Regions from separate parts of the Acutalibacter intestini genome, predicted to be linked through region 2. Evidence: predicted binding sites of a transcription regulator. Region 2 holds the regulator's gene; the other holds the start of a gene.
The links. The regulator Rex, encoded in region 2, represses fermentation and respiration genes when NADH is low (regulators of the CRP and FNR family bind a similar motif). The targets are predictions, from matches to a motif close to ATTGTTAANNNNTTAACAAT.
Positions count from the first base shown of each region.

Region 1: the regulator Rex is predicted to act here: its motif matches at 3,140-3,159, upstream of U8U68_RS05975 (OadG family transporter subunit).

Region 1 covers NZ_JAWXXL010000005.1:57,559-73,694, reverse strand. The annotation lists gene U8U68_RS05990 (pyruvate carboxylase subunit B) at 1-967, opposite strand, end outside; gene U8U68_RS05985 (sodium ion-translocating decarboxylase subunit beta) at 986-2,152, opposite strand; gene U8U68_RS05980 (biotin/lipoyl-containing protein) at 2,206-2,559, opposite strand; gene U8U68_RS05975 (OadG family transporter subunit) at 2,688-2,996, opposite strand; gene U8U68_RS05970 (GNAT family N-acetyltransferase) at 3,183-3,749, opposite strand; gene U8U68_RS05965 (LTA synthase family protein) at 4,054-6,090, opposite strand; gene wecB (non-hydrolyzing UDP-N-acetylglucosamine 2-epimerase) at 6,140-7,270, opposite strand; gene U8U68_RS05955 (WecB/TagA/CpsF family glycosyltransferase) at 7,601-8,338, opposite strand; gene U8U68_RS05950 (sugar transferase) at 8,606-10,012, opposite strand; gene U8U68_RS05945 (CDP-glycerol glycerophosphotransferase family protein) at 10,369-11,499, opposite strand; gene U8U68_RS05940 (HAD hydrolase family protein) at 11,512-12,369, opposite strand; gene ymfI (elongation factor P 5-aminopentanone reductase) at 12,366-13,091, opposite strand; gene U8U68_RS05930 (16S rRNA (uracil(1498)-N(3))-methyltransferase) at 13,088-13,816, opposite strand; gene pyrE (orotate phosphoribosyltransferase) at 14,363-15,025, opposite strand; gene U8U68_RS05920 (YfcE family phosphodiesterase) at 15,048-15,515, opposite strand; gene U8U68_RS05915 (hypothetical protein) at 15,831-16,079, shown strand.
Region 2 covers NZ_JAWXXL010000006.1:23,447-39,582, forward strand. The annotation lists gene U8U68_RS06565 ((2Fe-2S) ferredoxin domain-containing protein) at 1-67, shown strand, start outside; gene U8U68_RS06570 ([Fe-Fe] hydrogenase large subunit C-terminal domain-containing protein) at 111-1,781, shown strand; gene U8U68_RS06575 (SpoIIE family protein phosphatase) at 1,774-2,946, shown strand; gene U8U68_RS06580 (4Fe-4S dicluster domain-containing protein) at 3,090-4,514, shown strand; gene U8U68_RS06585 (AraC family transcriptional regulator) at 4,654-4,914, shown strand; gene U8U68_RS06590 (Cof-type HAD-IIB family hydrolase) at 4,848-5,624, opposite strand; gene murC (UDP-N-acetylmuramate--L-alanine ligase) at 5,681-7,063, opposite strand; gene U8U68_RS06600 (redox-sensing transcriptional repressor Rex) at 7,327-7,965, shown strand; gene adhE (bifunctional acetaldehyde-CoA/alcohol dehydrogenase) at 7,988-10,588, shown strand; gene U8U68_RS06610 (phosphotransferase family protein) at 10,609-11,364, shown strand; gene U8U68_RS06615 (zinc-dependent alcohol dehydrogenase family protein) at 11,711-12,730, shown strand; gene U8U68_RS06620 (DegV family protein) at 13,135-13,971, shown strand; gene U8U68_RS06625 (DUF2752 domain-containing protein) at 13,968-14,354, shown strand; gene murQ (N-acetylmuramic acid 6-phosphate etherase) at 14,754-15,698, shown strand; gene U8U68_RS06635 (BadF/BadG/BcrA/BcrD ATPase family protein) at 15,706-16,136, shown strand, end outside.

The sequences.
Region 1 (16,136 bases), on a different contig from region 2:
CCAGTACCTGATAATATTTGTCCTCGGCGTTGGCCTGCTTCAACTGGCTGATCAGGTTCGAGAGCATGCCGCCGGGCACCTGGTACAGCAGGGTATTCACGTCCACTTTCAGCACCTTGGGGTTAATATCCAGCTTCTGGGCCACATTCCGGAAGTGGGCGGCAGCCTCGGAAAGCTTGCCCATGTCCAGGCCAGTATCCCGGCTGGTACCCTGCAAGGTGGCCACCATAGCCTCGGTAGCGGGCTGGCTGGTGCCGTTGGCCAAGGGAGACAATGCGCAGTCCACTATGTCCACGCCAGCCTGGGCGGCCATCAGATTGGTCATGTCGCCAGTACCAGTGGTGTTATGAGTATGCAAGTGAATGGGCACACCCACATTCTCCTTCAGCTTCTTTACCAGGGAGTAGGCGTCATAGGGCAGCAACAGGTTCGCCATATCCTTAATACAGATGGAATCAGCCCCCATCTTCTCCAGCTCCATAGAGAGCTTTACAAAGTAGTCCTCGCTGTGCACAGGGCTCTTGGTATAGCTGATGGCCACCTCGGCAAAACCGCCGTATTCTTTGACGAATTTTACCGCCGCCTGGACGTTCCGGGGATCGTTAAGGGCGTCGAAAATGCGCACTACGTCAATGCCGTTTTCCAGGGACTTCTTCACAAAGGCCTCTACCACATCGTCCGCATAGTGCCGGTAGCCCAGCAGGTTCTGGCCCCGCAGCAGCATTTGCAGCTTTGTGTTAGGCAGGCCTTTCTTCAGGGTACGCAAGCGCTCCCAGGGGTCCTCGTTCAAAAAACGCATGCACACGTCAAAGGTGGCGCCGCCCCAGCACTCTAGAGACCAGTAGCCAATGCTGTCCAGCAGGGGCAGCACGGGCACCATGTCCTCCAGCTTCATCCGGGTAGCCGCCTGAGACTGGTGGGCGTCGCGCAGGATGGTATCCATAATCTTCAGGGGATTTTTAGCCATAATTCAGTATCCTCCTTCTTAGCCGAACAGAGACATCAGCACACCGGCCGCTACAGCCGAGCCAATCACACCGGCCACGTTGGGGCCCATGGCATGCATTAGCAGGAAGTTGCTGGGGTCCTCTTTCTGGCCCACCACCTGGGAAACCCGGGCGGCCATGGGCACAGCGGAGACGCCGGCGGAACCAATGAGGGGGTTGACCTTCTCTTTGCTGAACACGTTCATCAGCTTGGCCAGCAGCACGCCGCCGGCAGTACCAAAGCCAAAAGCAACCACGCCCATAGCCAGAATCGCCAGGGTCTTTAGGTCCAGGAAGTTCTTGGCCGTAGCGGTAGCGCCCACAGAGATCCCCAGGAAAATAGTGACAATGTTCATCAGCTCGTTCTGCACAGTCTTGTTCAGGCGCTCTACCACGCCGCACTCGCGCATCAGGTTGCCCAACATCAAGCAGCCCACCAGGGGAGCCGCGGAGGGCAGCATGAAGGACACGAAAATGGTCACGACGATGGGGAACAGAATCTTTTCGGTCTTGCTTACATTGCGCAACTGCTTCATCTTAATCCGGCGCTCTTCCTTGGTGGTCAGCGCCTTCATGATGGGCGGCTGAATTACCGGCACCAGGGCCATGTAGCTATAGGCTGCCACAGCGATGGGGCCCAGCAGATGTGCCGCCAGGTTGGCGGTGGTATAAATAGCCGTAGGACCGTCCGCACCGCCAATAATGCCGATGGACGCGGCTTCCTCTGGGGTAAAGCTTAGCAGGTTTGCGCCAATATAAGTAATGAAAATGCCCAGCTGGGCCGCGGCGCCCAGCAGCAGGGTCTTGGGATTGGCAATCAGCGGGGCAAAGTCCGTGCCCGCGCCCACACCAATGAAGATCAGGCAAGGATAAATGCCCAGCTTAACCCCCAGGTACAGGTAGTCCAAAAGGCCGCCGTGGCCGGTGCCCAGCTCCTGCCAGTTAATAACGCCGTCCGCGAAAAACTCGGCATGGTACATGCCAGCACCCGGCAGGTTGGTCAGCAGCATGCCAAAGGCAATGGGCAAAAGCAGCAAGGGTTCGAATTTTTTAACAATGGCCAAGTAAAGCAGTACGCAGGAGATGAGAATCATTACCAGGTCCAGCGGCTCCTTGACCACCTGGGCAAAGCCGGTGCTTTGCAAAAAACTGTTAATTGCTTCCATTCAGGTTACACTCCTTTTCTATTTGTCTGCGGTTGCGCAGGGGAGTTTTCCCCTTAAGCAATGGTGCAGAGGAGCGCGCCGCTCTCTACAGAAGCGCCCTTGGAGGCGGCCACAGAGGTCACAGTGCCGTCCTTGGGGGCCATAATCTCGTTTTCCATCTTCATGGCTTCCAAGATCATAAGCACGTCGCCGGACTTTACCGCCTGACCAGCAGTGACCTTCACGTCCAGGATGGTACCGGGCATGGGGGCGTTAACAGGCTCACCCGCGCCAGCCGCGGCCGGAGCAGGGGCCGGCGCGGGGGCGGCCACAGGCGCGGGAGCGGCTACGGGGGCTGCGCCGCCCTTTACCTCTTCTACGGTAACTTCATAAGCAGTGCCGTTTACGTTCACATTATATTTTCTCATAGCGATTATTTTCCTTTCTAAATAGATGCCGGGGCGGCTCTTCTGGGCCAACGCCCGCTGGATTTTAGGGGCGGACAGCCGCAACGGCCCCTGCCCGGACTAAACTGGCAAAAACAGCAAGGCCTTGTTTACAGCCTTTTGATGGAATGAATCTTAATGTGGTTCACGTCGCTGCCCATCTCTTCCGCTATGGCGGCAGAGATAGCGGCCACCAGCTGCTGCTTATTGGGCTGGGCGGCAGGCGCGGGCACAACCCGCTGGGGCACTGGCGCAGGAGCCGGGGCGCTGGAACTGGCCGAAGCGCCACCTATGAGCGCTCCCATTATTTTGATCAGGATGATCAGGCAAATGAGCACCACGAACACCGTGATAAGGCCCATGGCCACCACCTGCAAATAGCCGGGGGTCGCCGCCGTGGACAATAAGAACTGATTCATTGCTTCTTGACCTCCTTTCGCAAGATATTATAAGAAATATAGCTATAGCAAAACATTTTTAGATCCTGAAAAAACACCATTCTCCGGCATTTTATCAAAATCAAGTAAATCATACCACGGACCAGGCTTTTTTACAAGAGGTCATTCACAATTTTTTAAAAATGTATTCCAGAAAAATTCAGAAAGCTATTGTGCCCGTACCAGCCCCGCCGCCCGTTCTCGGGCCGCCTCATAGACGAATTTGTCAATGAGATAGGGTTTGGTGGGGCGCTCTGCCTCCGGGTCCCTGGGCGAAAGGCTGTAATACATGGCCACCGCCTCGTTTCCGCCCGCCTGTGGGGTAAAACCCATGGCGGAAAAGAAGCCCTGGGCCGCGGCATTTTCCCGATTGAAATAAGCCAAAACCCGCCGCCGGTCCCCTTCCTCCATAATGTCCCGCATCAGGCTCCACAAAGCTGTACCCACACCCTTGCGCTGCCATTCCCTGGCCACATAGAGCTGGAACTCTACAGAAAAAAGGTCCTTGGGGGCCAAACGGTTCTCGGTTAGGTGGGCAAAACCCACCGGATGGCAGTCCACCTCACAAAGCAGCCACCCCAGGCCATAAGTATATGTATCAATACGCTGAATATACGCCTGAAGATCCGGCGCTTCTTTTTCCGGCGCGGCCGGCGTGCCCGTAAAGGGCGCGTAAATTTTCAGCATGGACGGCCCGTCCCATTCATTGACCCGCCGCACAGCCACCAGTGACATTTCATCTACTCCTCTCTATAAGGCCGCGAGACGCTGTCTCGCGCTCTGCAAACTTTTTGAAAAAAGTTTTACTCCGACTTTTTCCAGATGCCGTCCAGTCAGCCCCTTCCCCGAGCCGTCAGCTAGGCCTTGTTTGAAAATAGATGAAACGAGGTCCTTTTGCCCAGAAGAGGTCCATTTCAAGGAAAAAACGCAAGTTCATCTTCCGATTCACGAGGATTTTGGACGGGGAAAGGGGCCGCTTATGGGCATAAAGACGGCGTTTTCCATGGTTCAAACAGGGACTAGGTGGAAGGTGGACATCCTAGGCCACCCGAATCGGGGCTTTGGCCTCGCCAAATACTTCTGTTACCCTGCCCTCTTCGTCAAAGGCGTTGTTGTACTGCATCACCGCGTACTCGTTCAACAGTTCCCTATACGGCGTGGCCGCCCCCTGGCGGTACAGGTTGCCCTGGCTGTCCATGTGCCCAATGGCCGTAACTACTGGCAGGGTCTGGCGCAGCTGCTCTAGGTAGTTGGTATAGGCATTGCCTTCCAGCCCAGCAGCCCTTAGCAACAGGCCCGAGAGATAGTTTAGGCTCACCGCCTCGATTTCCTCTCCCTCCAGGGGGTAGTTCGCCCAAATGAAAAAGGGCACCTGGTACTGGCTCATGGTATACTCAAAGCCATTCTTGTCCTTGAGCAGCGCCCGGGTAAATCCCTCCTCCAGCTTGGGCCAGTGATCCCCAAAGTACAGCACCACCACCGGGTCCGGCTGTCTCTCAAAATAGGACAAAAGGTCCGAAAGGGCCTGGTCCGCACGGTTGGTCAAGGTCAGGTACTGCTCCGCCTGGGGCCACTTGCCCTCGTGCCCCTTTACCTGCACATGGCGCACCCGGGCCCGGTAGGCCTCGTCCTCATAGCCGCCGTGGTTCTGGATGGTCACTCCAAACAGAAACAGCGGTTCCCCCCGCCAGCGCTCGTACTCATAAATCAGCTGGTCATAACAGGACTTGTCACTGGTCAGCCGGTGCTCAAAGGTTCTCTTTACGTCAAAGATCTCCGCGTCTACAAACTCGTCAAATCCCAGGCACGGGTAGGCGTCCACCCTTTCCCAGGCCTTGCGGTCTCCGGGGTGCACCGCCACACTGTGGTAGCCGTACTCCTTGAGGATAGAGGGCAGCGCGGTCTGGGGGCTGTCCACATACTGCTGGTAGGGTTTGCTGCCCGCAGGCAAAAATGCCATGCTGTTGCTGGTAAGAAACTCATATTCGCTGTTGCAGGTATTGCCCCCGTAAACCGACGAGTAGGCCTTGCCAAAAATGCAGTTTCCTGTGTTTTGCAAAGCATGAAGCATAGGCTGGTTGTCCTGGGAAAACTCCAGGGTGCCAAAGCTGCCAAAGTCTGTTGTAGACTCGTTCATAATGGCTACAATGGTGGGCAGGCCTGAGGGGCTGCCCACCAGCCGGGGGGCAGGCGCCCCGGCCGCCAATTCTTCTACTTTGGCTGGGGAGTATCCCTCGGGCTTATCCACCAGCATGAACTGCACATTGGCAAAAAAGCCCGCCGCAATGCCCGTTAGCTCAGAGCTGGCCTTTTGGTTCCAGGCCCATACCGAGATGCCCAGGTTTTCCAGGCCGTTCAGGGGGAACAGCACAAAGGCCAGCGCCGCCGATACCCCAAAGGCTGTCAGCCGCTCGGTCAGGCGAAAACGCCGAGTGGTGGTAAGCCCATCCTTTGGCACCAGCTTGGCGCAGAGAATCACTGAGCAAATATATCCCAGGGCCGCCACAGCCATTTTTCGGGTAGGCGCATACTCATACCCGCCGGAGACCATCAGGGCAGTGGCAAAGGAAGTGAAGTCCCAGGGCAGGATGGGCTGCCCGCGGAACTGCACCACAAAATAATTGGCAATACCGAAAATAATAGACACTGCCCCGCCAATGGCCGCCGCCGCCCAGGCCCGCCGGGTCAGCCCAAAGGCCAGAGCAAACACCAAAAGGTAGCACAGGTAGTTGGCCAGCCACCGGGCCTGAGGAAACTCCCACAAGCGGGTGCCGTTAATGGCGTCCACCGCGATGAAAGAACCTAAAGGGAGAACCAGCAGCATCAGCCAGCCCAAAGACTGGCGTATGCCCGGGGGCAGGTCAACGCCCGTTAGGCACAGCACAGCACTGGCGGCGGTAAGGCCGCTGTAGGTAAATATGTACCACCAGGCCGGCGTCTGCTTTCCCGCGCCATCCTCCATAAAGGCCAGAGGCCACTCTACTGCGAAAAAGGCCACCGAGACCACCAGCAATGCCCCGGCGGCAAATAGGTTCCTTCGGCTGCGCTCCAAGCGCAGATGTACTTTTCCCTTCATAGGCATCCCCCTTTGCCGCGGTTTCTGTTTCCGCGAGTTTTGTTACAGTTTACTGGGCCCGACCCTTCATATATTCCACAATGGCGTCCGCAATGCGCCTGCTGGCCTGGCCGTCGCCATAGGGGTTCCCTGCCTGGCTCATGCGTTTGTATTCGGCCCCGTCCGTCAGCAGCTGGCGCACCAGCCCATAGATGGACTCCTCTTCTGTGCCCGCCAGCTTTAGGGTCCCCGCCGTCACCCCCTCGGGACGCTCCGTGGTGTCCCGCAGCACAATTACTGGCTTGCCCAAAGACGGCGCCTCCTCCTGGATGCCGCCGCTGTCGGTTAAAATCAAGTAGGACCTGGCCAGCAGGTTGTGGAACTCCACCACCTCCATGGGCTCAATGAGCCGGATGCTCTGGCAGCCGCCCAGCTCCTCTTCCGCAGCCTGGCGTACCAGGGGATTTAGGTGTACAGGGTATACCACCTTTACGTCTGGGAATTCTTCCGCTACCCGGCGGATGGCCCGGAACATGCGGTGCATGGGCTGGCCCAGATTTTCCCGGCGGTGGGCGGTGAGCACGATCAGCCGGGAGTCCTTGGCCCATTCCAGCACTGGGTCCAGCGCCGGGGCACAATAGTCCTCCCGCACTGTGGTGGAAAGGGCGTCAATGGCAGTGTTTCCCGTCACTACAATGGACTCCGCCTTCTTGCCCTCGTCCAGCAGGTTCTGGCGGCTCTGCTGGGTGGGGGAAAAGTGCAGGTCCGCCATGCAGCCCACAAACTGCCGGTTCATTTCCTCCGGGTAGGGGGAATACTTGTTGTGGGTGCGCAGCCCAGCCTCCACATGGCCCACCGCGGTCTGGCAGTAGTAAGCGGCCAGGGCTCCGGCAAAGGTAGTGGTGGTGTCCCCGTGGACCAGTACCATGTGGGGCTTCTCCTTTTGGATAACCTCTTCCAGGCCCTTCAGCACCCGAGCGGTGATGTCTGAAAGAGTCTGGCCCGGGCGCATAATATCCAGGTCGTAATCTGGTACAATATGAAAGGCCTCCAGCACCTGGTCCAGCATCTGCCTGTGCTGGGCAGTCACACAAACTTTGCAGTCAAACTCAGGCCGGGCGGAGAGCTCCTTTACCAGAGGGGCCATCTTAATGGTTTCGGGTCGGGTACCGAACACTAACATTACTTTAATCTTATCCATTGCGTCCTCCTTCATCTACGAAATAATGCATTATTAAGGCAACCCCGCACAATTCGCAGCTAAGGCCTTAAGCACCGTCTCGCTTGCGTAGTTTCCGTCATATCTCCCAGATCCCCGTGTCCATCTCCAGCTTGACCGCCCTCAATCTGTACAATTTAACAAAAAATCTGGCTGCGCAATACAGTACTTAGAGCGGCGCGGCATTGCCGCCTTAAAACAAGTTTCGGTGGCACACGGTCTGCCAACATTTTCCCCCACACCCAGACCGCGCCATGCGCCCAAGCCCGCTGCTTTATGGCGGAAGCCTGCCGGGTTGGACCCAAAAGCCCCTTAGCGGGGACTAGAGGCGGAGTTTGCGGCGCTCTTTTTCACTTGGCGCAGAAACTGAATATTGTTCCGGTAAAACCGCCCTAGCCGGGAGGGCTCACGTGCAATACGGTACAGCCACTCGGTGTTGGTTTTTACAAACAGGGCCGGGGCCCGGCGCTTACTGCCGCTAAGCACGTCAAAGGAGCCCCCCACCCCCATAAACACCCCTTTGGAAAACTCCTTTAGGTGCCGGTAAATGAGCAGCTCCTGGGCCGGAACTCCCAAGGCCACCAGCGTAAGGTCCGGGGCCTGGGCAGCAATCTGGTCAAAAATGCCGTCCTTATCCTTTTCATAACCGTTGCGGTAGCGTACCGTCATGGCGGGGTAGGTCTTTCTCAGCTTCTCCGCCAGGGCCGAGACCACCTCTTCCTTTGCGCCCAACAAAAAGACGCTTTTCCCTGCCCGTCCGGCCTCCCGCAGCAGCTTTTCCGCCAGGTCCACCCCAGTAATGCGTTCTTTCGCGGGCAGCCCCAGCATTTCCATGGCTTTTACCACACTGATGCCGTCCGGAACGATCTCCGCCTGATCCCAGAGCAGCAGTTCCCGGATGGCGGGGTCTTTTTCGGCATGCATAATAATTTCGGGGTTCGCGGTTACAATGAACTTCTTTTCCCCGGCCAGCATCGCTCTGGCGGCCTCTTTCGCGTAGTCATCCGCCGTGCCGCCATAGGCCCGGCACAGATAATCCTCAATCGCCATATCCTAAAAATCCCCTTTCTTTATATTCTTCATTTTCTTGGCTTTTTGGCCCCATCCACTGTGGGAAAGCGTCTGCTTTCCGGCCGTTTCAAGCCCAGCATACCGTGTCCATCCGCTTCCTGTTCACGCGGTGGCGCGCCTAGCAAGGTCAGCTGCCTACAGGGCCGGTCCAGGAACGCTGTTTTAAAGCTGCCGCTTTCCCCATTCAAGGCAGCTTTCGCTATCCTCAAAAGCTCTTTCTGCCGCTGGGTGGTTCTCTTTTTTTAGTTAGTCCGCTTCTTTTTCTGCTTTCTTCTTTTTTCGGTCCCGTTCCCGGTCTGTGTCAAAATCATATAGCTCCTCCTGGCCAAAGGCCTCTGTACTCTCCGAGGCTTTCAAAAACACGGTAATGGTCTGGAAGATCAGCTTAAAGTCCTGCCAGATGCTATAGTTCTCAATATACATCAGGTCCATCACCAGCTTGTCCTTGGGCGAAGTATTATACTTGCCGGAGATCTGCGCCAGGCCTGTCAGTCCTGCCTTCATCCGCAGCCGGTAGGAAAACTCCGGCAGCTCACTGGTGTATTTTTCTACATTTTCCAGCATCTCCGGACGAGGCCCCACCACGGTCATGTCTCCATTCAGGATATTCAGCAGCTGGGGCAGCTCGTCCAGCCGGAACTTCCGCAGCACCTTACCTACCCGGGTAATCCGGTCATCGTTGGCTGTTACTGACTTATGGATGGAGTTCTCTTCCTTCATGGTGCGGAACTTGTACACCTCAAACACCCGGCCGTATTTGGTCAAGCGTTTTTGCTTATAGAACACCTTACCGTGGTCGTCTAACTTGATGGCCACAGCGCAGGCCAGCATAATAGGGCTGGCCACTACCAAACCCACCACAGCCACGGCCAGGTCTGTCAACCGTTTGATGATGCGCTGTTCCATGGTCAGGTCCTTGGCAGTATACATCACCAGGGATTTGTCATCCAGGGCCACGTACTTTGCCCCTTGGGCCACCACGTCAATGGTCTCAAAATTATAATAAATATTTTTTTGGGTCTGGTAACAGAAGGAGATCAGATCATTGCGCTCTTTGGCAGGCACGTCATACAGAAACACGGTGTCATTGCGCAGGATAATGTCCAGCACCTTTGGGTCGTCATAGCGGATCATCTCGTCAATCTGGTACTGCTTTGGGAACCGCTTAATCTTTGGGATAATACTGCCCAGGCTCTGCCTGGAGGAGGAGATAACGCAGCAGTTCTCCGGCGGCTCCAAAGAAAAATAGACATAGTTGCCAAAATAGGCGAAAAAGATGATCACAAGGACCTGCAAAAACATCACCAGTAGGAGAAGGTGGGGGGTTTCGTAGACAAAGTGGTCGTTATTAAACTGGCTGGTGTTCATAATAGACAGCTGCAAATGGGTAACCAGGTCTGTAATAATAGTGGCTAAGGCCATGGAGTGAATAATCGGTTTACTCTTCTGGGTACCCACCGCGTAACCGCCGTATACGGACATCAGCGAAATGCCCAGCACCACAAAGGTAACCATGGTAACACCCGTGGTACGGGAGAGGTTGAAAAGCCATGGGTTGTGTATGCTAAAAATGCCGAAAAAGATGCCAAAAAGGGAGGCGAACAGGGCCATCTTCAGTAAAAAGACCACGGTTCGTTTTAGTTTCTTTATCATTCCATGCAAAGTAACATCATTCCTTTATATATAAACCACCCTTACGGTGGAGTATTCTAGAAAGTATCCAAAGGCAGACACATCGCACGGTCAAGGGGCGGCCTTTTGCTGGGAACCCACATATTACACGGCATGATGGCTTTGAGCAACATTAGAACGCTGGTCTCGCCCGACGCCTTTGCTCAGTGATAGGGCCTTTATTTACCAACTTCCCAAATATTCTTTGGACATTATAGCACATACTGCCCGTAAATGCAAAACACTGTTTATTAACATTTCTTTAATATGGCTTTTTCCTGTCTATTTTGCGGGGAAAAGCTAGAACTATACTAGACCAAGGGGCAAAACGGCGGCCTTTATCCGTTTTGCCCCTCCAGCCAGTCCGCCACTCTGCTGGCGGCATGGCCGGCCTCTTTGATGCCAAACTCCTTACAAAATGCTCGGGTCCTTTCTAGCTGGGCCTTCTGATCAAACGTCAGAATCGCCTGCTCCAGCCCCTGGTTGTCCTCTGCCCGGGCAAAGGGCAGCTTGTCCAGATCAAAGTAGAAATTCCGGTCGCTTTTATAGTCCTCCAAATCATTCACGTACAAAAAGCAAGGCTTGCCTGTATTCATATAGTCAAACATCACAGAGGAATAGTCTGTCACCAGCCCGTCACAGGCCATATAGAGCTCTTGAATGTCTGGGTAGTCCGAGGCGTTCACTACCAAAGCTGGGTCCAGGTGCATCTCCCGGGCTTTTTCCGCAATGTTGGGATGCAGCTTCGCCACCACCAGCCACTGCCCCCCAAAGCGCTGCCCCAGGGCCGCTGCGCACCGGGCGTAGTCCATATCATAAACGGAAAGGCCCTTATCCTTGCGGAAGGTGGGGGCATATAGCACCAGGCGCTTGTCTCCTTTAATTCCCAGAACTTTTCGCACCCGGGCGGCAGCCTCTTCTTTTGGGCCAAAGAGCTGGTCGTTGCGGGGAAAGCCGCACTCCAGCACCTGGCCCCCATACCAAAAGGCCCTATGGTAGATCTCTGTGAGGAAGCTGCTATTAGAGATAAACAGATCACACATCGCAGAGTCCCTTTTCGCTGCTTGCAGGTAGTCCTCTGGCAAAGCTCCGGCGGCATCCCCCTCAATACGCTTCAAGGGGAATCCATGCCAGGTTTGTACATAACGGGTAGCTCCCCGCTTCTGGGTATAGGCCCATTTGCGGCAGTTGTCCACCCAAACCCCAGCGGTACAAAGGTGATAAATGGCTTTCGGGCTGTCCAGCAGGACAGGCTTTACCCCCTGGGGAAGGCTGACGGCGTCCCCGGGGGAGCCCACCACCCAATAAACTTTCCAGTCCCGGCGGAGCAGCTCTTCAGCAATGGCCCGGGGGCTGTCAGAAAAACCCCGGCCATAGAAGCTTTGGCATACAACCTTGCGGGGGTCTTTGGGCAGGAAGGAAAGAGTCTTCCAAAGCGTGTTACGAAGAATTTTCTGAAATAGGTTCATAGTGGATTCTCCCTATAGATGATAGGATCGGTTTGGGCAGATAGAGGAGCCCAGCTCCAGCAGAAACCTGGCCACCCCGTTTTCTTCATTACTGCCGATTATCCCGGTGGCCGCAGCCTTTACCGGGTCCATGGCGTTGGCCACCGCATAGGCTTCGTCGGCTGCGGCAAACAGCGGCAGGTCGTTCATGGCGTCCCCAAAAGCCACCAGCCGCCCGCAGCCCAAGTCTTTCTTTAGCCGCAGCGCCGCCTGGGCCTTGGTGGCCAGCTTTGGGGTCAGCTCCAGCCAGTATTCCTCCCGGTACAGGTCCTGCTGAAAGGTCCCATTGGCCCAGTTCAACCCGCCTAACTGGTCCCAAAGGGGAGCCAGCGCGGCCTCATCCTCAATAAACGTAAAATAATAGGTCTCTCCCGCCAGCAGTTCTTCCGGGGAATATACCGGCCGCAGGCGCTGGTCCGTACGGCGGCTATCCAGATAGTGCCTCATCCCCGGATGGTCTGTCTTACTGGTTAAATATAGCACCCGCTCTTTCCCCTCTACCACAGCGTACACCAGGGGCCAAAGTCCCAGCTTTCTGCTAGCGGAGAGAATATACCCCCGCTGGTCTGGGGTGAAAAAGGTTTCGAATACCCGCCGGCCACTGCTGCCCTCCACCATAAACGCGCCGTTGTGGACAATCCATGGAATTCGGGGCGCCAGCCCTTTTGCCACCACCCTGGCCGAATGATAGGACCGGGCTGTGGCAAAGGTAAACAGCACCCCCTGGTCCACCAGCCGGTTCAAGACCTCCAGTGTAAAAGGCGGCAGACGGTCCCTTTGGTCTAATAGCGTGCCATCCAGGTCACTGATAAAAAGAGTTCTTTCCATCATATGAGGTATCCCCCGTTCACCCCCAGCACCTGACCGGTGATGAAAGGATTTTCGGCCAAAAATACCGCTGCCTGGGCCACCTCCTCCGGCCTGCCTAGCCGCAGCAGGGGAGTGTCCTGGCACAGAGCCGCCTTTTCTTCTGGAGAGAGGTGGCTGTTCATAGGCGTGTCAATAGCCCCTGGGGCAATACAGTTTACCCGAACGCCCGAAGGACCCTCCTCCTGGGCCAAAGCCTGGGTCAAGCCAATCAGCGCTGCCTTAGAGGCGGAATAGGCCGCCTCACAAGAGGCCCCCGACTGCCCCCACATAGAGCTGACATTTATAATACTGCCCCGTTTTGCCTGGATCATGGGCCCCAAAGCCCTGCGGCAGCAGAGGAATGCGCTGGTACAATTGGCGTCCATCACCCGCCGCCAGTCCGAAAGACTCATGTCTGTTAGCAGGCCCACCCAAGAGACGCCCGCATTATTCACCAATACCTCCACTGGTCCCAAAGAGCCCTCCACCTGCGCAAACAGCTCCGCTACCTGGTCCTCATGGGTCAGATCCGCCCCAAAGACCTGGGCCCGCCCACCGTCCTCTATAATTTGTTTTGCGGTTGATACAGCCTCTGCCCGGCGACTGTTATAGTGGACGGCCACCGAATATCCCTTTTTGGCAAAGGCCAAAGCCAGCGCCTGGCCAATGCCCCCGGACGCCCCTGTGACCAGCACGGTGCTCATCGTTCCCAGTCTCCCTTCTCATAAAAAATCGCGGCCAGCGCGGCCAACGGCGCGGTCTCTGCACGTAAAATCCGGGGCCCAAGGCTGAGTACCTTTGCCCCCAGGGATCGGGCCAGCGCAGCCTCTTCTGGGGCAAATCCCCCCTCTGGCCCCACAAAGAGAAAGAGCTTTTGCCCCGCGGTTTGCAGCGCCGTCTTAAAGCTGTCCATCCCCTCTTCATAGAGAAACAGGGCCTCTCCCTGGGCCGCGGCAGCTTTTAAAGCGGCCTTTAGTGGGGCCGGAGGCAGAATTTCCGGCACAATTCCCCGGCCGCTCTGCATGGCTGCCTCCAGGGCGATCTTTTGCAGGCGGGCGGTTTTCTTTTCCACCGCTTCCGGGCTCCATCTGGCCACGCAGCGGCTGCTCTCAATGGGCCAAACCGCAGCGGCGCCCAATTCCACAGACTTCTGTACCACAGTTTCCAGCTTGTCCCCCTTCGGCAGGCATTGGCAGACTGTGACCCAGGCGGCAGGTTCCCCCCGGCTGGGCGTGGGTGGGGCAACATCCAGCAAAAGACCCCCGGGGGCAGTTTCCAGGACCACGGCGGGATAGTCCTGCCCCTGGCCATTGCACAGCGTAACCGCCTCGCCTGGGCGCAGGCGCAGAACTTTGGCCGCATGACGTCCGGCTTCGCCCTCCAGCAAGAAAGGGGAGGCCGGTGGGCCGGAGATAAAGAATCTGGGCATAGGGAACTCCTTGTCTTGTTTTTTTATAGCCTATAGGCCCACAGGGGATTGTTTACCGGCTTGGTAGAGGCATTGCGCTTATCCGCCCGCTTTCCCCAGACCCACACCGTCCTCCTGGTCCCCCCTGTCTTATGCTGCTTTGTGCGATCATTCAGATAAAACCCGTGTATCGGGTGTTCCACTGGCTCTATGGTCAAGCCGGAAAGCTTCTCTTAGGCCTTTGTTTGAACATAGGGAGAATGGCGGATTTTTAACCAGGGGAGGTCCATTACAAGGAGAATTCCGCAAGTCAACCCAGCGGTTGACCCGGATTTTTCACGCGGAACGGGGCCTCTTCTGGGAAAAAACGGCGTTTTCCATGTTTCAAACAATCCCTAGAATCTGTTTTTCAAATCGGAAAAATGCTGGATTTTTGCTCAGAAACAAGTGGGTTCCAGGAAACAACCGCAAGAAATGCTGGCACCTTTCCAGGCTTTTTGATGCCGAAGCCACCATTTCTGGGCAAAACTGACCCTGTTTCGGCGTTTTCTAACAGACTCTGGCCCTTTACAAAACACAATATTTTTCCATATACCCCTCCATGGCCGCCACCAGGGCAGGGTCTGCGCCATTCTCCTTTAGATATTCGTGAATATCCACCACTGTCACAATGGGGTGCACCTTCAGGCCAAACTCCTCTTCCACCTCCATAATAGCGGTCTTGCCCGGGGTTTGGCCCACCTCGCAACGGTTTACGCTGATGAACACATCCGAAACCCTCACGTCCCCGCAAGCCTTTAAAATGGACATGGACTCCCGCACCGCGGTGCCCGCTGTAATCACGTCTTCAATAATTATTAGGCGGTCGCCGTCTTTGGGCTGATACCCCACCGTGACGCCGCCCTCGCCGTGGTCTTTGGCCTCTTTTCGGTTGAAGAAGTACGGCTTGTCCACCTGGTGGTCCCGCCACAGGGCTGTAGCGCAGGCTGTGGCCAAAGGGATTCCCTTATAGGCCGGGCCGAACAGTGCGTCAAAGCGGCCGCCTGTGGCCTCCATTACCAAAGCGGCATAGTAGCTTCCCAAGCGCGAGATCTGGGCCCCAGTGCGGTACAGGCCGGTGTTGACAAAGTACTGGGTATTCCTGCCGCTTTTTGTAACGAACTCTCCAAAGCGCAGTACATTGGCGGAAAGCATAAACTCGATAAATTCCTTTTTCTTTTGGGTAAGCATCCGTAGGCTCTCCTTTTCAAAATTATGATAATTTCATGATATTGGTGACAATGCCCTGGGGCGTAATGTCCAGAATGCCGTAGGTGGCCCCCCAGCCGCTGAGCCGCCCGGGGTTCATAATGTACAGGCCGTCCTCATAGTCCTCCCGGGGCAAATGGGTGTGGCCAAAAAGCAGCACCTGGGCCTTGTGTTCCCGGGCCGCCGCAAGGATATGGTAGTCTCCAGACTTTACCCCGTACAGGTGGCCATGGGTGTAGAAGATTTTCACGCCCTGGGCCTCAAACTCTCCGGTTACCGGCAGGGTGGAGCCCCAATCGCAGTTGCCCCGCACCGGCAGAAAGGTCTTTTCTGGAAAGTTCCGCCGGGCCCGTTCCATTTCTTCTTCTCCGTCTCCCAGGTGGATAACAGCCTCGGCCTTGGGCTGGGCAAGAATGGCCCGGCGCAGGCTTTCACTGTCCCCATGGGTATCGGACATCACTAAAATACGCATTTCTACTCCTCCCAAATTTTCGTCAGGCGACGATTCCGCCTGTTCTGTGTTCCGTCGGATGAATCAAACCCGCCGCAGACGCATAGTATGGAAAGGGCCAGCATCCTCTTTAATAGCTGGAACATTTGCCAAAATCCCTTTTTCAGCAGCAGACAGCGTCAAAATATCTATCTGCCTATTATCTCTATTCTAACCAAACCCCAGAAAAAACAGATGGAAGCCGCAAGAGGGACAAGTGACGCTTTTAAAGCGGGCGATCAAACTGGCTCTTCACCATATGTTCTCCCATTTCCATGAGAAAAGGAGGTTTTCCCAATGGACAATAATGGCTCCAACAACCGGCTGGAAGCCCTGTTAAAAATAACCGCCCAGCGCATGGGGTCCACTCCCGAAGCGCTGAAAGAGGCAGCCCAAAACGGCCAGCTGGCCAAACTGCTGGGCAATGTAAGCGCCCCAGAGAGTGAAGCCATGCAAAAGGTACTCTCAGACCCCCAGGCGGCCCAAAAGCTTCTATCCAGCCCCCAGGCCCAAAAGCTGCTACAGATGCTGCAAGGAGGAAAGTAAGTCTGGTATAGTTAACACAGTTCAAAAGAGGCATTTTACCTCTTTTGAGCCAGGCAG
Region 2 (16,136 bases):
GTTCCATTCTGTTTCTCCCGAAACGGTGGAAGAGTTTTTTGAGACCAACATTAAGGCCAAGGTTTAAAAAAAGCCGGCTTTCAGTTTTATAGCGAAAGGAGACTGCCCCAATGCCGGAATCTCTGCGGCTGAAGAAATCGAACTGTAAAAACTGCTATAAATGTATCCGCCATTGTCCTGTAAAGGCCATCCGCTTTTCAGGCAGTCAGGCCCATATCATTCACGACGAGTGTATTTTGTGCGGCCAGTGCTTTGTGGTCTGTCCCCAAAACGCCAAGGAGATTGTGGACGAGACCGAAAAGGCCAAGGTGCTGCTGCAAAGCGGCGCGCCGGTCATTGTCAGCCTGGCGCCCTCTTTTGTGGCAAACTACCCCGGGGTGGGCATTGGCTCCATGAAAAAGGCCTTAAAGCAGCTGGGCTTTATGGACGTGGAAGAGACCGCCCTGGGCGCCACCATGGTGAAGAGCGAGTATGAACGCATGCTGAAGGAGGACGGCCGGGACGTGGTGATTAGCTCCTGCTGCCACTCTGTCAACCTGCTGATTCAAAAGCACTTCCCCGCCGCCCTGGAATTTTTGGCGGACATTGATTCCCCCATGATGGCCCACTGCAAAGACATTAAGCGCCGGGTGCCCGGGGCAAAGACCGTATTCGTTGGCCCCTGCGTGGCCAAAAAGGACGAGGCCGGCCGCTACGAGGGCGTGGTGGACTGCGTGCTCACCTTTGAGGAGCTGACCCAATGGCTGGAGGCCGCGGGGGTGAAGCTGGAGAAAGAGCTGGACCACGAAGAGTGCAGCCGGGCCCGGTTTTTCCCCACCACGGGGGGCATCCTTAAGACCATGTCTCTGGACGCCCCGGGCTATGCTTATCTGGCCCTGGACGGCGCGGAAAACTGCATGGGAGCCCTGCGGGACATTATTGACGGGAAGATTCACAAGTGCTTTATCGAAATGTCCATCTGCGCCGGCAGCTGCGTAGGCGGGCCGGTGATGGAGGACCGCTCGCCGGTGCGGGACTATGTGGCTGTGTCCAACTACGCGGGGGAGAGGGACTTCGAGGTGCGCCAGCCCGAGGCCCGGTCCATGAAGAAGAGCTTCCCCTACCTGGAGATGCAGAGCCAGCAGCCCACCGAGGCGGAGATTAACACCGTGCTGCGCCAGATGGGCAAGTTCAAGCCCTCGCAAGAGCTAAACTGCGGCTCTTGCGGGTACAATACCTGCCGGGAAAAGGCCGTGGCCGTGTGCCAGGGCAAGGCAGAGATCAGCATGTGCCTGCCCTTCCTAAAGGACAAGGCCGAGAGCTTCTCCGACGCCATTGTGAACAATACCCCCAACGGCCTGATTGTGCTCAACGAGGACCTGGAGGTACAGCAGATCAACTCCGCCGCCCGGAAGATTATGAACATCCGCTCCGCCTCCGACGTGCTGGGCGAGCCGGTGGTGCGCATTTTGGACCCCACGGTGTTCCTCAACGTACTGAACACCAAGCGGGACGTGCGGGACCAGCGGGTGTACCTGGCGGAATATAAATGTTATGTAGAGCAGAGCGTGGTCTATGACCGGGACCTGCACATTCTCATCGGCCTGCTGCGGGACATCACGGACGAAGAGCAGGCCCGGGTGAAAAAGGAGGACATCAGCCGCCAGACCGTAGAGGTGGCCGATAAGGTGGTGGAAAGGCAGATGCGCATTGTGCAGGACATTGCCTCTTTGCTGGGCGAGACCGCCGCCGAGACTAAGATCGCCCTGACAAAGCTGAAGGAGTCGATCACCGATGAATGACCTGTGCGCCGATATCGGCTATAAGAGCATCAACCATTTTGGCGAGCAGCTCTGCGGCGACCATGTGGACGTCATTGAGCAGAGCGACGATTCCACCGTGGTGGTTTTGGCCGACGGCCTGGGCAGCGGGGTGAAGGCCAGCATTCTTTCCACCCTGACCTCGAAGATTATCTCCACCATGATGGCCGCGGGCCTGCCCCTGGAGGAGTGCGTCTCCGCGGTGGCGGCCACCCTGCCGGTAAGCTCCGAGCACGGGGTAGCCTACTCCACCTTTACCATCATCCACCTGCTGAACAACCAGACCGCCGAGCTGATTCAGTACGACAACCCCCATGTGATTCTTCTGCGGGACGGGGTGAACTATGACTATCCCAAGACCGAGATGAACATTGGGGGCAAGCAGATTTTTAAGTCCACCATCCCCCTGCGGGAGAACGACGCCTTTATTGCCATGAGCGACGGCTGCCCCCACGCGGGCATTGGCATTGAGTACAATTTCGGCTGGTCCATGGAGGACATCACCAGCTTTATGGAGACCATCATTCTGGCGGGCTATACGGCCAAGACCCTTTCTACCATGCTGGTGGACGAGTGCTACAAGCTGTACGGCGGCCAGCCCAAGGACGACGTGACCTCCTGCGTGGTGCGCATCCGCAAGAGGGAGCCCATGAACATGCTGTTTGGCCCCCCTTCCAACCGAGACGACTGCGACCGGATGATGAGCCTGTTCTTCTCCAAAGAGGGCAAGCACATTATCTGCGGGGGCACCACCTCTACCATTGCCTCCAAGTTCCTGCGAAAGCCCCTGAAGCCCAGCCTGAACTTTGAGGGCTCGGACCTGCCGCCCACCGCCGAGATAGAGGGCGTGGACCTGGTGACCGAGGGCGTGATTACCGTGGCCCGGGTGCTGGAATACGCCAAGGACTACCTAAAGGACAACGACCGGTATGAGGACTGGGGCATGAAGCGGGACGGCGCGGCCATGATTAGCCGCCTGCTGTTTGAGGAGGCCACGGACATCAACTTCTTTGTGGGCCGGGCCATTAACCCCGCCCACCAGAACCCGGACCTGCCCATTACCTTCAGCATCAAAATGAGCTTGGCCGACGAGCTGGTCAGCTGCTTAAAGCAGATGGGCAAGCGGGTGAAGGTCAGCTACTTTTAATGAAAAAACTTGTTCCCGATGAAATACGCGGGGGCTTTTGGCAGACGGGCGCAAGTTTGATTTTTTCCCCCTGAAAGGAGACAGCCAAAGTGAGCCAATCGATTTCACCGGATCAGCTGCATGAGATGCACCAGAAACACCAGATGAGACGTTTTGACACCAAGGTACAGTACTTAAAATATAAGGTTCTTCGGGAGACCGCCCGGCTTGCCTGGGAGGATAAGATCCTGGAGAATATGATGGATATTCCCAAGACCATCGTCCCCGGCAAAGAGCCCACCATGCGCTGCTGCGTATACAAAGAGAGGGCCATTTTGGCCGAGCGGGTGAAAATGGCCATGGGCGGCCACGCGGACAACCCCAACATCATTGAGGTCATTGACATTGCCTGCGACGAGTGCCCCGCCGCCGGGTACGAGGTCACCGACTCCTGCCGGGGGTGCCTGGCCCACCGCTGCGAGGACGTGTGCAAGCGGGGCGCCATCTCCTTTGACCACAACCATGTGGCCCACATTGACAAGACCAAGTGTGTGGAGTGCGGCCAGTGCGCAAAGGTCTGCCCTTACTCCGCCATTGTGGACCGCAAGCGCCCCTGCCAGGTGGCCTGCAAGGTGAAGGCCATTACCATCAACGAGGACAACGCGGCGGCTATAGACGACAGCAAGTGCATCCAGTGCGGGGCCTGCGTGTATATGTGCCCCTTTGGCGCGGTAACCGATAAGTCCTTTATGCTCAACGTCATTGATATGCTGAAAAAGAGCGAGAACAACACCCAGTACAAGGTGTACGCGGTGGTGGCTCCCTCCATTTCCAGCCAGTTTACCTACGCCAGCCTGGGCCAGGTGATTACCGGCCTGAAGGAGCTGGGCTTCTTCACTGTCATCGAGGCGGCCCTGGGCGCGGACATGGTGGCCATGGAGGAGTCCCGGGAGCTGGCGGAAAAGGGCTTTTTGACCAGTTCCTGCTGCCCGGGCTTTGTGGCATACATCAAGTCCGCTTTCCCCGAGCTGCAAGAGCATATCTCCCACAACCTGTCGCCCATGGCCCGGCTGGCCAAGTACCTGAAGGAGACCGACCCCACCGCCAAGGTGGTGTTTATCGGCCCCTGCACCGCCAAAAAGGCCGAGGCCCGCCAGGAGCGGGTGCGCCCGCTGATTGACACGGTGCTGACCTTTGAGGAGCTTCAGGCCCTGTTTGACAGCCGGGACCTGGATATTACCAGCCTGCCCGAGGACGTGCTGGACAACGCCTCGTACTATGGGCGCATTTTCGCCCGGTCCGGGGGCGTGTCCGACGCGGTGGCCCAGGCTATGAAGGAACAGGGCATTGCGTTCGACCTAAAGGCCGTGCCCTGCGACGGCATAGAGGCCTGCCGCCTGGCCCTGCTGAAAAAGAGCAAGAACGCCCTGGCCGGAAACTTTATTGAGGGCATGGCCTGTGTGGGGGGCTGCATAGGCGGCGCGGGCTGCCTGACCCACGGCGAGAAGAACAAGGCCGAGGTGGATAAGTACGGCCGGGAGGCCATGGAAAAAACCATTGGAGACGCGGTGTCCATCTACAACATCTAAACAAAAACGCGGCGCAACAAAAGGGCGGGGGCAAAAACCCTCCGCCCTTTTCAGCTTTGCAAGTGAGGTCAAGATTTTTGGGCCCTGGACGCGGTAAGATAAATGCGAAAGATCCCTTTGGGCAGTGGAGGTAAAGCCAATGGTGGAGTGGAACCAGACGGTGCAGAAGATGATCGACTGGCTGGAGGCGCATTTGACCAGCGAGTCCCTGCTGGGGGAGATGTCCCGGCAGGTGGGGTACTCGCCCTATTATTGCTCCACGCTGTTCCACCGGGTGGTGGGGACCACCATCAAGAGCTACGTGGCTGGCCGCAGGCTGGCCCGGGCCGCATATTATATTAGTCCGAAATGCTCCAGGGCTTTCTCAATGCCGTCCTGGTCCACCGGGGCGGTTATGTAGTCCGCGGCGGCTTTGGCCGCCGGGGTGCCGTTGCCCATGGCCACGCCGGCGCCCGCCCAGCGGAGCATGGTCTGGTCGTTGTCTCCGTCGCCGAACACCATGACCTCTTCCCGGCTTATGCCAAAGTACTTGGCCGCGGCCCCAATACCGACCTCTTTGCCGCCGGTTTTGGGAATTACATCATAGACATTCCCGCCTGCGCTGGTGGGGTAAATATGCCGCAAGGGGGCCAGGTGGGCCAAATCCTCGGGGGCATAGATGAGAAATTGCAGTACTGGGTGCTCCTGTAGCCGGGCTGTGTCATAGGCGGCCTGGGGAACAGGCAGCCCCCCGAACAGAAAGTGCGCGTCAATGGCGGGAGAGGGGAGGGTGTAGAAATACTCCGTTTCTTCAATAATCAGGCTGGGAAACCCCTCCCGGCGGGAGATATCCACCAGCTGGCGGATATCCCCCGGATCATGGGCCAGCCGGTGGATCACCGTTCCGTCCCGCAGAAAGACCAGCTGGCCGTTCATGGTAACAAAGCCGTCAAAGGGGAAGTGCTCCTCCATAAAAGTGACCATGGCTGGGAAACGCCCGGTTGCTACCAATAATTTCACGCCCTTTTCCCGCAGCCGGAAAAGGCTCTGCTGGGTGGAGGCAGGCATTACGCCGCCGTGGCCGTGGTCCAGCAGGGTGCCGTCGATATCGAAAAAAACCGCTTTTATCACAAAATCATTCCCTTTTTTACGTTGCCGCCCTACCTGAAAGGCGGTTTTTCCAGTTTTTAACTGCGTTTGCGATACCGCTCCACCATCAGGTTAGCGCATTTATAGATGTCGCCCCCGCCCAGTGTCAAGATCAGGTCCCCGGGCTGGGCGTGGTCCATTACATAGTCGGCAATTTCGTCGAAGCTCTGGAACCAGCGGCTGCCGGGCACTTTTGCCGCCAGGTCGCTGGTGTGGATGTTGTAGGTGTTTTCCTCCCGCACCGCCAAAATCTCGGTCATCACCAAATGGTCGGGGATGGACAGGGCCTGGGCGAAGCCGTCCAAAAAGGTGTAGGTGCGGGAAAAGGTGTGGGGCTGGAACACGGCCCAGACCTGCCGGTAGCCCATTTTCATGGCAGAGGAGAGCACGGCCCTCAGCTCGGTAGGGTGGTGGGCGAAGTCGTCGGCCACGGTAACGCCGCCGAACTTGCCCAGCATTTCAAAGCGCCTGTGCACGCCGGTAAAAGCCTGAAGAGAGCGGCAAATGCTCTCTGGGCTGATCCCCAGAGAATGGGCGGCGGCGGCGGCGGCCAGGGCGTTTAGCAGGTTGTGCTTGCCGGGCACCGAAAGGTTTACCCGGCCCAGGGGGGCTCCCTGGTGCGTTAAGGTGAAGTCCTCGCAGGCGGTGGGCTCTTCGTTGAGCTGGGTGGGGTAATAATCACAGGAGGGGTCCATGCCAAAGGTGACAACCTCCTTGTCCCTCTGCCCGGACACCGCCGCCATGGCCCGGGGGTCTCCGCCGTTGACCACCAGCCGCCCGCTGGTCTGGCTGGCAAACTGGGTAAAGGACTTGACAATATTATCAATGTTTTTAAAATAGTCCAGGTGGTCGGCCTCAATATTTAAAATAAGGGATACGGCGGGGTGCAGCAGTAAAAAGGTGTCCACATACTCGCAGGCTTCGCAGACCATGGTGCCGCTGTGTCCAGCCCGGCCGTTGCTGCCGATGAGAGGAAGTTTTCCGCCGATAATGGCGCTGGGGTCCGCGCCGGCCTCCACCAGAATTTGGGTGAGCATGGCGGTAGTGGTGGTTTTGCCGTGGGTGCCGGAAACAGCCACCAGCTGGGGGTATTGGTCCGTGAGCATTCCTAAAACAGCGGCGCGCTCTAAAGTGGGAACGCCCTTTTCCCGGGCGGCTGCCAGCTCGGGATTGTCGGGCTTACAGGCAGCGGTGTAAACCACGGCCTGGGCGTCGCCGATATTTTCTGGGCGGTGGCCCATATACACCGGGATGCCATAGCTTTTTATGCGGTCCAGGGTGTCGGACTCGTTTTGGTCCGAGCCAGTAATGGCGTAGCCCTTGTGCAGCAGAATTTCTGCCATAGGGCACATGCCCGAGCCGCCAATGCCTACAAAGTGAAGGCGGTGGACAGTATCTAAAAAATTCGGATTGCTTTGCATAGCGAACTCCCTTTCAAAAGACAGTAATACCTATATTATATTGCATAACAGGCGCAAAATAAAGGGCTTTCTGAAAAAACTTTGGAGAGAGGCCTGACACGGCAAAGTTCCCGTTGTCAGGTTTTGGGCGGTATCCCGTAAATATGCACAAATTATAATCGGTATTTTAATATCGATATACATTTTTGCCTCTTCCCTTTTCCGCTGAAATGTGCTATATTATATGTAGTAAGAGGATAAGGCCAGAAAAGAGGTGATAAAAAATGCCAGACCGGTGTGTTTCCAAACAGACCCTGCAAAGGCTGCCGGCATACCTGAATTTTCTCAAAGGGGCCTCCAAGACCCTGGGCAAGCATGTGTCCGCCACAAACATTGCCGAGGCTTTGGGCATCAACGACGTGGTGGTGCGCAAGGACCTGGCGGCGGTAAGCAGCCTGGGCAGGCCAAAGGTGGGCTATGTCCGCGCGGAGCTGATTGGCGAGCTGGAACGCTTTTTGGGCTATGACAATACCCAAGACGCCATTTTGGTGGGCGCGGGAAAGCTGGGCCAGGCGCTGCTCTCATACAGCGGCTTCCCCCAGTACGGGCTGAACATTCTGGCGGGTTTTGACGCGGACCCCAGGCTTGCGGACACAGAGGTGGCCGGGAAAAAGATTTTGCCAATGGAACGAATGCCCGGCCTCTGCCACAGGGTGGGGGTGCACATCGGTATTATCACGGTGCCGGGGGAGCACGCCCAGCAGGTGTGCGACCAGCTGATAGAAAGCGGCATTTTGGCGGTGTGGAATTTCGCCAACGCCCACCTGAACGTGCCGGAAGGCATACTGGTGCAAAACGAGAATATGGCGGTATCGCTGGCGCTCCTTTCCAACCACCTGAGAGAACGATTCAGCACAAAATAAACAGCAAAGGATGGGCAATTTCATGGAAACAAATTATGAGATCGTGGAAAACGTGGAAACCTTTGAAAAAATGCTGGCCCGTGTGCGCGAGGCGCAGAAAGTTTACGCCACCTACACCCAGCAGCAGGTGGACGAGATTTTCCGCGCGGCGGCAATGGCCGCGAACTTGCAGCGTATTCCCCTGGCCAGACAGGCCGTGGAAGAGACCGGCATGGGCGTTGTGGAGGACAAGGTTATTAAGAACCACTATGCCGCCGAGTATATCTATAACACCTATAAGAATACCAAAACCTGCGGGGTGATTGAAGAGGACGCGGCCTTTGGCATTCGGAAAATTGCCGAGCCTATCGGCGTAATCGCCGCCGTTATCCCCACCACAAACCCCACCTCTACCGCTATCTTTAAGACCCTGCTGGCCCTAAAGACCCGCAACGGCATTATTATCAGTCCTCATCCCCGGGCAAAGAAGTGCACCATTGCCGCGGCCAAGGTTGTGCTGGACGCCGCCGTAAAGGCCGGCGCGCCCGCGGGCCTGTTTGGCTGGATCGACGCCCCCTCTTTGGAGCTGACCAACCTGGTTATGGCCGAGGCGGACATCATCCTGGCCACCGGCGGCCCCGGCATGGTAAAGTCCGCTTATTCTTCCGGCACCCCGGCTTTGGGCGTGGGCGCAGGCAACGTGCCCGCTATTATTGACGAGACCGCGGACCCCATTCTGGCCGTGAACTCCATTATCCACTCCAAGACCTTTGACAACGGCATGATCTGCGCCTCCGAGCAGTCCGTTATTACCCTAGATCCCCTGTACGACGCGGTAAAGGCCGAGTTTGTCAAGCGCGGCTGCCATATTCTCTCTAAGTCCGAGCTGAACAAGGTGCGCAAGACCATTATTATTAACGGCGCTTTGAACGCCAAGATTGTGGGCCAGTCCGCCTTTAAGATTGCCCAGCTGGCCGGGGTTACGGTGCCCGAGACCACCAAGATCCTCATCGGCGAGGTAGAGAGCGTGGAGCTTTCCGAAGAGTTTGCCCACGAGAAGCTGTCTCCTGTGCTGGCCATGTACCGTGCCAAGAACTTTGAGGACGCTATCCAGAAAGCGGAGCGCCTCATTGAGGACGGCGGCTACGGCCACACCGCTTCTTTGTATATCCATCCGGCCCAGAAGGAAAAGCTCTTGCAGCATCAGCTGGCCATGAAAACCTGCCGCATCCTGGTAAACACCCCCTCCTCTTTCGGCGGCATTGGCGACCTGTACAACTTCAAGCTGGCCCCCTCGCTGACCCTGGGCTGCGGCTCTTGGGGTGGAAACTCCGTTTCCGAGAACGTGGGCGTCAAGCATCTTATCAATATAAAGACCGTGGCCGAGAGGAGAGAAAACATGCTGTGGTTCCGTGTGCCTGAGAAGGTATATTTCAAAAAGGGCTGCATGCCCGTGGCCCTGGAAGAGCTGAAAACCGAGTACAATAAGAAGAAGGCCTTTATTGTTACCGACTCCTTCCTATACAAAAACGGCTACACCAAGCCCCTTACCGATAAACTGGATGAGCTGGGCATTCAGTACGCGATTTTCGGCGACGTGGCCCCCGACCCCACCCTGGCCTGCGCCCATGAAGGCGTGAAGCAGCTGCGCAGCTTTGAGCCCGACGTGATCATTGCCCTGGGCGGCGGTTCTCCCATGGACGCGGCCAAGATCATGTGGGTGCTGTACGAGCATCCGGACGCGGACTTCCAGTCCATGAGCATGGACTTTATGGACATCCGCAAGCGTATTTACAAGTTCCCCAAGATGGGCCAGAAGGCCATGATGGTGGCCATTCCCACCTCTTCCGGCACGGGTTCCGAGGTGACCCCCTTCGCCATTATCACCGACGAAAAGACCGGCACCAAGTGGCCTCTGGCGGACTACGAGCTGCTGCCCACCATGGCCATTGTGGACGTGGACAACATGATGAGCCAGCCCAAGGGCCTGACCAGCGCCTCTGGTATTGACGCCATGACCCACGCTATTGAGGCCTACGTGTCCATTATGGCCTCCCAGTTTACCGACGGTCTGGCCCTACAGGCTATCAAGGCGGTGTTCCAGTACCTGCCCTCCGCTTATGAGAACGGGGCCAACGACCCCATTGCCCGTGAGAAGATGGGCGAGGCCAGCTGCATTGCCGGTATGGCTTTTGCCAACGCTTTCCTGGGCTTGAACCACTCTATGGCCCACAAGCTGGGCGCCTACCACCACCTGCCCCACGGCGTGGCCAACGCGGTAATTTTGACCGACGTCATCCGCTATAACGCCGCCGAGGTCCCCACCAAGATGGGCACCTTCTCCCAGTACCAGTATCCCCATGCCAAGGCCCGCTACGCGGAGATTGCCCGGGCCTGCGGCCTGCCCGGCAATAACGACGACGAGCTGCTGGAGAGCCTGATTGCCGCCCTGGAGGAGCTGAAGGAGAAGATTGGCATTAAAAAGACCATCAAAGATTACGGCGTAGATGAGAAGTACTTCCTGGATACCCTGGACGAGATGGTGGAAAACGCCTTTAACGACCAGTGCACAGGCGCCAACCCCCGTTATCCGCTGATGAGCGAGATCAAAGAGATTTATCTGAAGTGCTATTACGGCAAATAATTTAGGAAGGGGCATTCACAATGACTTTGGAAAATGCAAGAATTATAGCGGCACGTACCTCCAAAACCGTTTATCGGGAAGACGACAAGGTAATCAAGGTTTTTGACGAGGGTTATTCGAAGGCTGATATTTTGAACGAGGCCCTAAACATTGCCCGCGTGGAAGAGACCGGCATCTCTATGCCCCATGTGCAGGCCGTAGAGATGGTAGACGGCAAGTGGGCCATTGTCACAGACTATATTGAGGGCAAAACCCTGGACCAGCTGATGAAGGAAAACCCGGAGAAGAAGCAGGAGTACCTGGAGCGCCTGGTGGAGATCCAGATTGAGCTGCACACCAAGACCGCCCCCATGCTGAACCTGCATTATGACAAGATGCGCCGGAAGATTGCCCAGACCGGCCTGGACGCCACCACCCGGTATGAGCTGGACGCCCGGCTGGACAGCCTGCCCAAGCACCGCAAGCTGTGCCACGGCGACTTTAACCCCAGCAACGTGATTATTAAGCCTGACGGCGGCTACGCGGTTCTGGACTGGGCCCATGCTACCCAGGGCAACGCCAGCGCGGACGTGGCCCGCACCTATCTGCTGTTCTGGCTCAACGGAGACATGGACGGCGCGGAGAAGTACCTGGAGCTCTTCTGCAAAAAGACCGATACCGCCAAGCAGTATGTGCAGAAGTGGCTGCCCATTGTAGCGGCTTCCCAGTCTGTAAAGGGCAAGCCCGAGGAGAAAGAGTTCCTCATGGGCTGGGTCAACGTGGTAGAATACGAATAACCAGCGCAAGCGCTGGACCATTCGTCGCGGGGGCAACGCAAGCGTTGCATCATTAGTCGCGGGGGCGTTCGCTCCGGCTCACTTGCCGGTGGAAACCGTAAGTTGAGCCAGCGCGGCAGCGTGGACGCCGCGTCCTTTTCGCGGGGGCGCGCAAAGCTACGCGCTGTGGGAGTGGAAACCCTTCGGTGAGCTAACGCGTTTTTGGGGTGCTTCCGTGGGAGTGCGATGCGCGGTTCTTTATCGAAAAGATTGCGATTTGGTGAATATTCATTTTGGAAAGGGGGAGGTCCGTTTGTGGGCTTCCCCTTCTTTCCGATATACATAGAATTGGAATGGATGTGATTTTATGAAAGCCAATTATTTCTTGGGAAATGGCCAGTTTGAATTGCGTGAGGGAGAGCTGCCCCATCCCGGCCCCGGTGAGGTGCTGGTGAGAAATATGTTCTGCGGCATTTGCGGCACCGACGTGCACATCTCCCGTGGAGAGCCGGGGTCTGCCGACGTGACCCCGCCGGTGGTGCTGGGCCATGAGTATTCCGGCGTGGTAGAAGAGCTGGGACCCGGGGTAGAGGCCTTGGCAGTGGGGGACCACGTAACCATTGACCCAAACATCTACTGCGGTCAGTGCGAGTACTGCCGCGGCGGCAAAAAGCAGCTATGTCCCTCCATGCAGGCGGTAGGCGTTACCCGGGACGGCGGCTTTGCCCAGTACAGCCTGGCGCCAGCGGCCCAGGCCTTCCGGCTGAATCCGGCGGTGGACTTTAAGGCCGGCGCTATGGCCGAGCCCCTGGCCTGCTGCCTCCACGGCATGGATCTGGCGGCCATCCAGCCGGGACAGACGGTGTGCGTTGTGGGGGGCGGGGCCATTGGTCTGATGATGCTCCAGCTGGCCAAGCTTTCCGGCGCGGCCAAGCTGATTCTTAGCGAGCCGAATCAGGCTCGCCGTCAAGTGGCTCTGGAGCTGGGCGCGGACCTGGCCATTGACCCCACCCAGGAAGAGCAGCGCCGCAAGGCGGAGGGTACCGCCGACGTGGTCATTGAGTGCGTGGGCAACAACCCGGCGGTGGCCAGCGCCTTTGCCTATGCCAATAAGGGCGCGACCATTGTGTTGTTCAGCGTGCCCAAGCCAGAGGCCGAGTTTCCGGTAAAGCTCTTTGACGTCTATAAGAAGGAGCTGACCATTAAGGGTTCCTTCGTGAATCCAGATACCCATGCCCGGGCCGTGGCACTGATCAACAGCGGCAAGGTGCGCTTTGACTCCATCATCACCCATACCTATTCCTTGGACCAGCTGCCCCAGGCCATTGCCCAGCAGACCTCGGCGGACTCCATCAAGGTGGTAGTCAGTTGTCAGGAAGCCGGGTAGTAAAAAAGGCGAATGTAGCCCACATGGCCAACCGTTTTCAGGACAATTTCTGGAGGCTGCCCTTTGTGTGGCGGAGTAAAAGGTTTGCCGCCTCCGCTGGTCTCCTCCGCCGATGAAATCGGCTGGGCTCGGTCGGGGCAGAAAGTGCGCCCACTAGGGAGCTTTCCCGCCTCGGCTAAGCGAACCAACGCGTTACGGGGCTACGCTTCGTAACCGGCCCACCCTGTCTTTTTCAAAAGCGGCAGGGAACAAGAAGCAGAGTTCAAGAGCTGCCAAAGGGAACGCCGCGCCGCCAGAGGCTGGGCGTAATATGTGTAACCCCAAATCCCGTCGGGAGGTTGACCCCGGCGGGATTTTCGTGTATAATACAGCGTATAGAAACCAGGTGGAAAGGAAAGTAGACTATGGTAAAGATTCTGACAGACAGTTCCTGCGACCTTAGCCCCGCCCGCTGTGAAGAGCTGGGGGTGGAAATGCTGCCCATTACAGTGAACTTCGGGGAAGAGAGCTACCGCGCTCATGTGGACATATCCAATGAGGAGTTTTACGAAAAGCTGGCGGCGGCCTCTGAACTGCCCAAAACCGCCCAGATTACCCCGGCGTTTTTCGAGAAGAAGTTCCAGGAATATAAGGATAGCGGCGACCAGGTGGTCTGCCTGTTTATTTCCTCCCGCATGAGCGGCACCCTACAGTCCGCCCGCATTGCCAAGGAGCTGGTGGGGGCAGAAAACATCTATCTGCCCGATACCCTAAACGTAACCTTTGCCCTGGGTCTACTGGTAGAAGAGGCCGCGAAAATGCGGGCCCGGGGGCTTTCTGCCGGGGAAATAGCCGAAGAGGTCCTGGGCCTGGTGCCCCGGGTGCGGCTTTGGGCCCTGATTGATGACCTGAAGTACCTAAAGATGGGTGGTCGGCTTTCCGCTACCAGCGCCCTGGTGGCCAGTATTTTGGGTATTTGCCCTATTATTACCTTGCAGGACGGCCTGGTGGAGGTAGTGGGCAAGGCCAGAGGCAAGAAGGCGGCGTTTAAGTTTATGAAGGATATGGTGGAGAAGGAGCCCATTTCTTCCGACTTCTCGGTAACCATAGGCCATGCGGCGGTACCAAAGACCCGGGATGACTTTATAGAGTACATGAGCGCCGAGCTGAAAAAGCGGGAAATCCACAAGCTGGACATTGGCAGTATTGTGGGGACCCATACTGGCCCAGGAGCCTGTGGGCTGGCGTACATTCGTAAATGACCCGCCGTGTTTTTAAAGCGGCAGGGGGGCTGCTGGTTTTGGGGCTGGCTCTGGGGGCCGTTCTGCTGCTGCGGCCTGGCTGCGTAATTTTTGAGGCCACGGGTTTCTACTGTGCTGGCTGCGGCACCCAGCGGATGCTTTTGGCCCTGCTGGGGGGGAAAGTGGCCCTGGCGGCAAGGAATAATATTTTTATGCTGATTTTTCTGCCGGCCACAGCTCTCTACCTTCTTGTAGAGGCGGTTCGCTATGTAAAAGAGAAACCCCCGCTGTGCCGGAGCCGCTGGTTTTGGTCCGTACTATGTGGCGTACTGGTTTTGGCAGGAGTCTTTACCTTGCTGCGGAACCTGCCGGGATTCGGCTGGCTGGCGCCCTTGCCAGCGTAGAGTGGAAACCGCTGGTATATGTGTTCTAAAAATTGAATTTATTCATAAGATATTGCAGCCATCGCATTTAGAAAAAATTATGCGGTGGCTGCTCATTATGAATCTAAATGAAAAATAATTTCAAGTAATATTTGATATATAGAAAAATATTTTTAAAAAATACCTTGCATTCTGCTCCAAGAGGTGCTATGATAAGCTTAAGTTAAGATTTTAGCCAATCGCAAAATAAAAATAAATAGATTGCATGAACAAAAACCGACGGTTAACGGTATGATTCTCTAAAAAACTATTGACGCTGAAGCCCAATAATTCTATAATAGAAAATGTTTGCGACACCATCCGAAAGAACTTTGAAACTACTCCGCCGCGCTTTCACTTTTTGAAGGAAGGGAAGTGAACATGAAGATGGATTATACTCAGTTGGTAACCGAGGGGATCAACCCAAAAACAAGAGAGATCGACCTTTGCGGCACGGAAGAGATTTTGTGGATGATACATTCTGAGGACTGCAAGATAGCGCCTGCCGTGGGGCAGGAACTGCCCAAGATTGCCCAGGCGGTGGAAATGATCGTTGAGGGAATGCAGGAAGGCGGCCGGCTGATCTATGCCGGGGCAGGCACCAGCGGCCGGCTGGGGGTGCTAGACGCCTCCGAGTGCCCGCCCACCTTTGGCACAGACCCAGAAATGGTGGTAGGCATTATTGCCGGGGGAGACAGGGCCCTGCGTATCCCTATTGAAGGGGCGGAGGACAGCGAGGACCTGGGAGCACAGGACGTCGACCGGCTAAACGTGGGCCAAAATGATACGGTAGTGGGCATTACAGCCAGCGGCAACGCCCCATATGTATTGGGAGCGGTGCGGCGGGCCCGGCAGCGGGGGGCAGCCACTGTTGCTTTATGCAACGCCCGCCCAGGAACAGTGATTGACGCGGCAGAGGTGGCCATTGTGCCCGTAGTGGGGCCAGAGGTCATTATGGGCAGTACCCGTATGAAAGCCGGCACGGCGGACAAAATGGTGCTGAATATGATTTCCACTGCTGTAATGGTCCGTCTGGGAAAAACCTATCAAAATTTGATGGTAGATCTTTCAGCCAGTAACAAAAAGCTTCGGGATCGGTCTGTACGTATTATTATGCAGGCGGTGGGAGTTAGCCGCTGGGAAGCAGAAGAGGCTTTGCGGGCTTCTGGCGGCGGGCTAAAGTCCGCGCTGCTAATGCTCTTATGCGGATGCAGCATTGACACCGCCGTTTCCCTGCTGGAACAGGAGCCGAATGTCCGCAAGGCGCACTGGATCTGCTCTAGAGCGGAGGAGCTTCTGCGGCGGGAACTGCCAGGAATGATGTGAGGAAAACATGGAGTATGTGATTGGGATCGACGGCGGCGGTACCAAGACACGGCTGATAGCGGCGGGACGCGGAATGGAACTGCTGTATGAAGCTTTTGGCGGGGGCACGGGCCTTTCTTCTCTACCAGAGGATGTAGTGCGGCACAACCTATTGGTACTGATAGAAAATTTTTTTGCCAAGTCCGGCTTGCCCAGGTCTGGGTGCCGGGGCGTATGCGTGGGTTCCGCCGGGGCGGGACGCCGGAATGCCCAGAAAAAGCTGGAGGAGATATTAAACGGGGTATTGCCCGGTTTTCCGCTGCTGGTGACTACCGACGCCCGGGGGGCATTGCGGGGCGGCGCGGATTCTGGTGTGGGCTTACTATTGATGGCTGGCACAGGCTCTATTTGTTATGGAAGGAATGAGGCGGGCGAGACCTGGCGCGCCGGGGGCTGGGG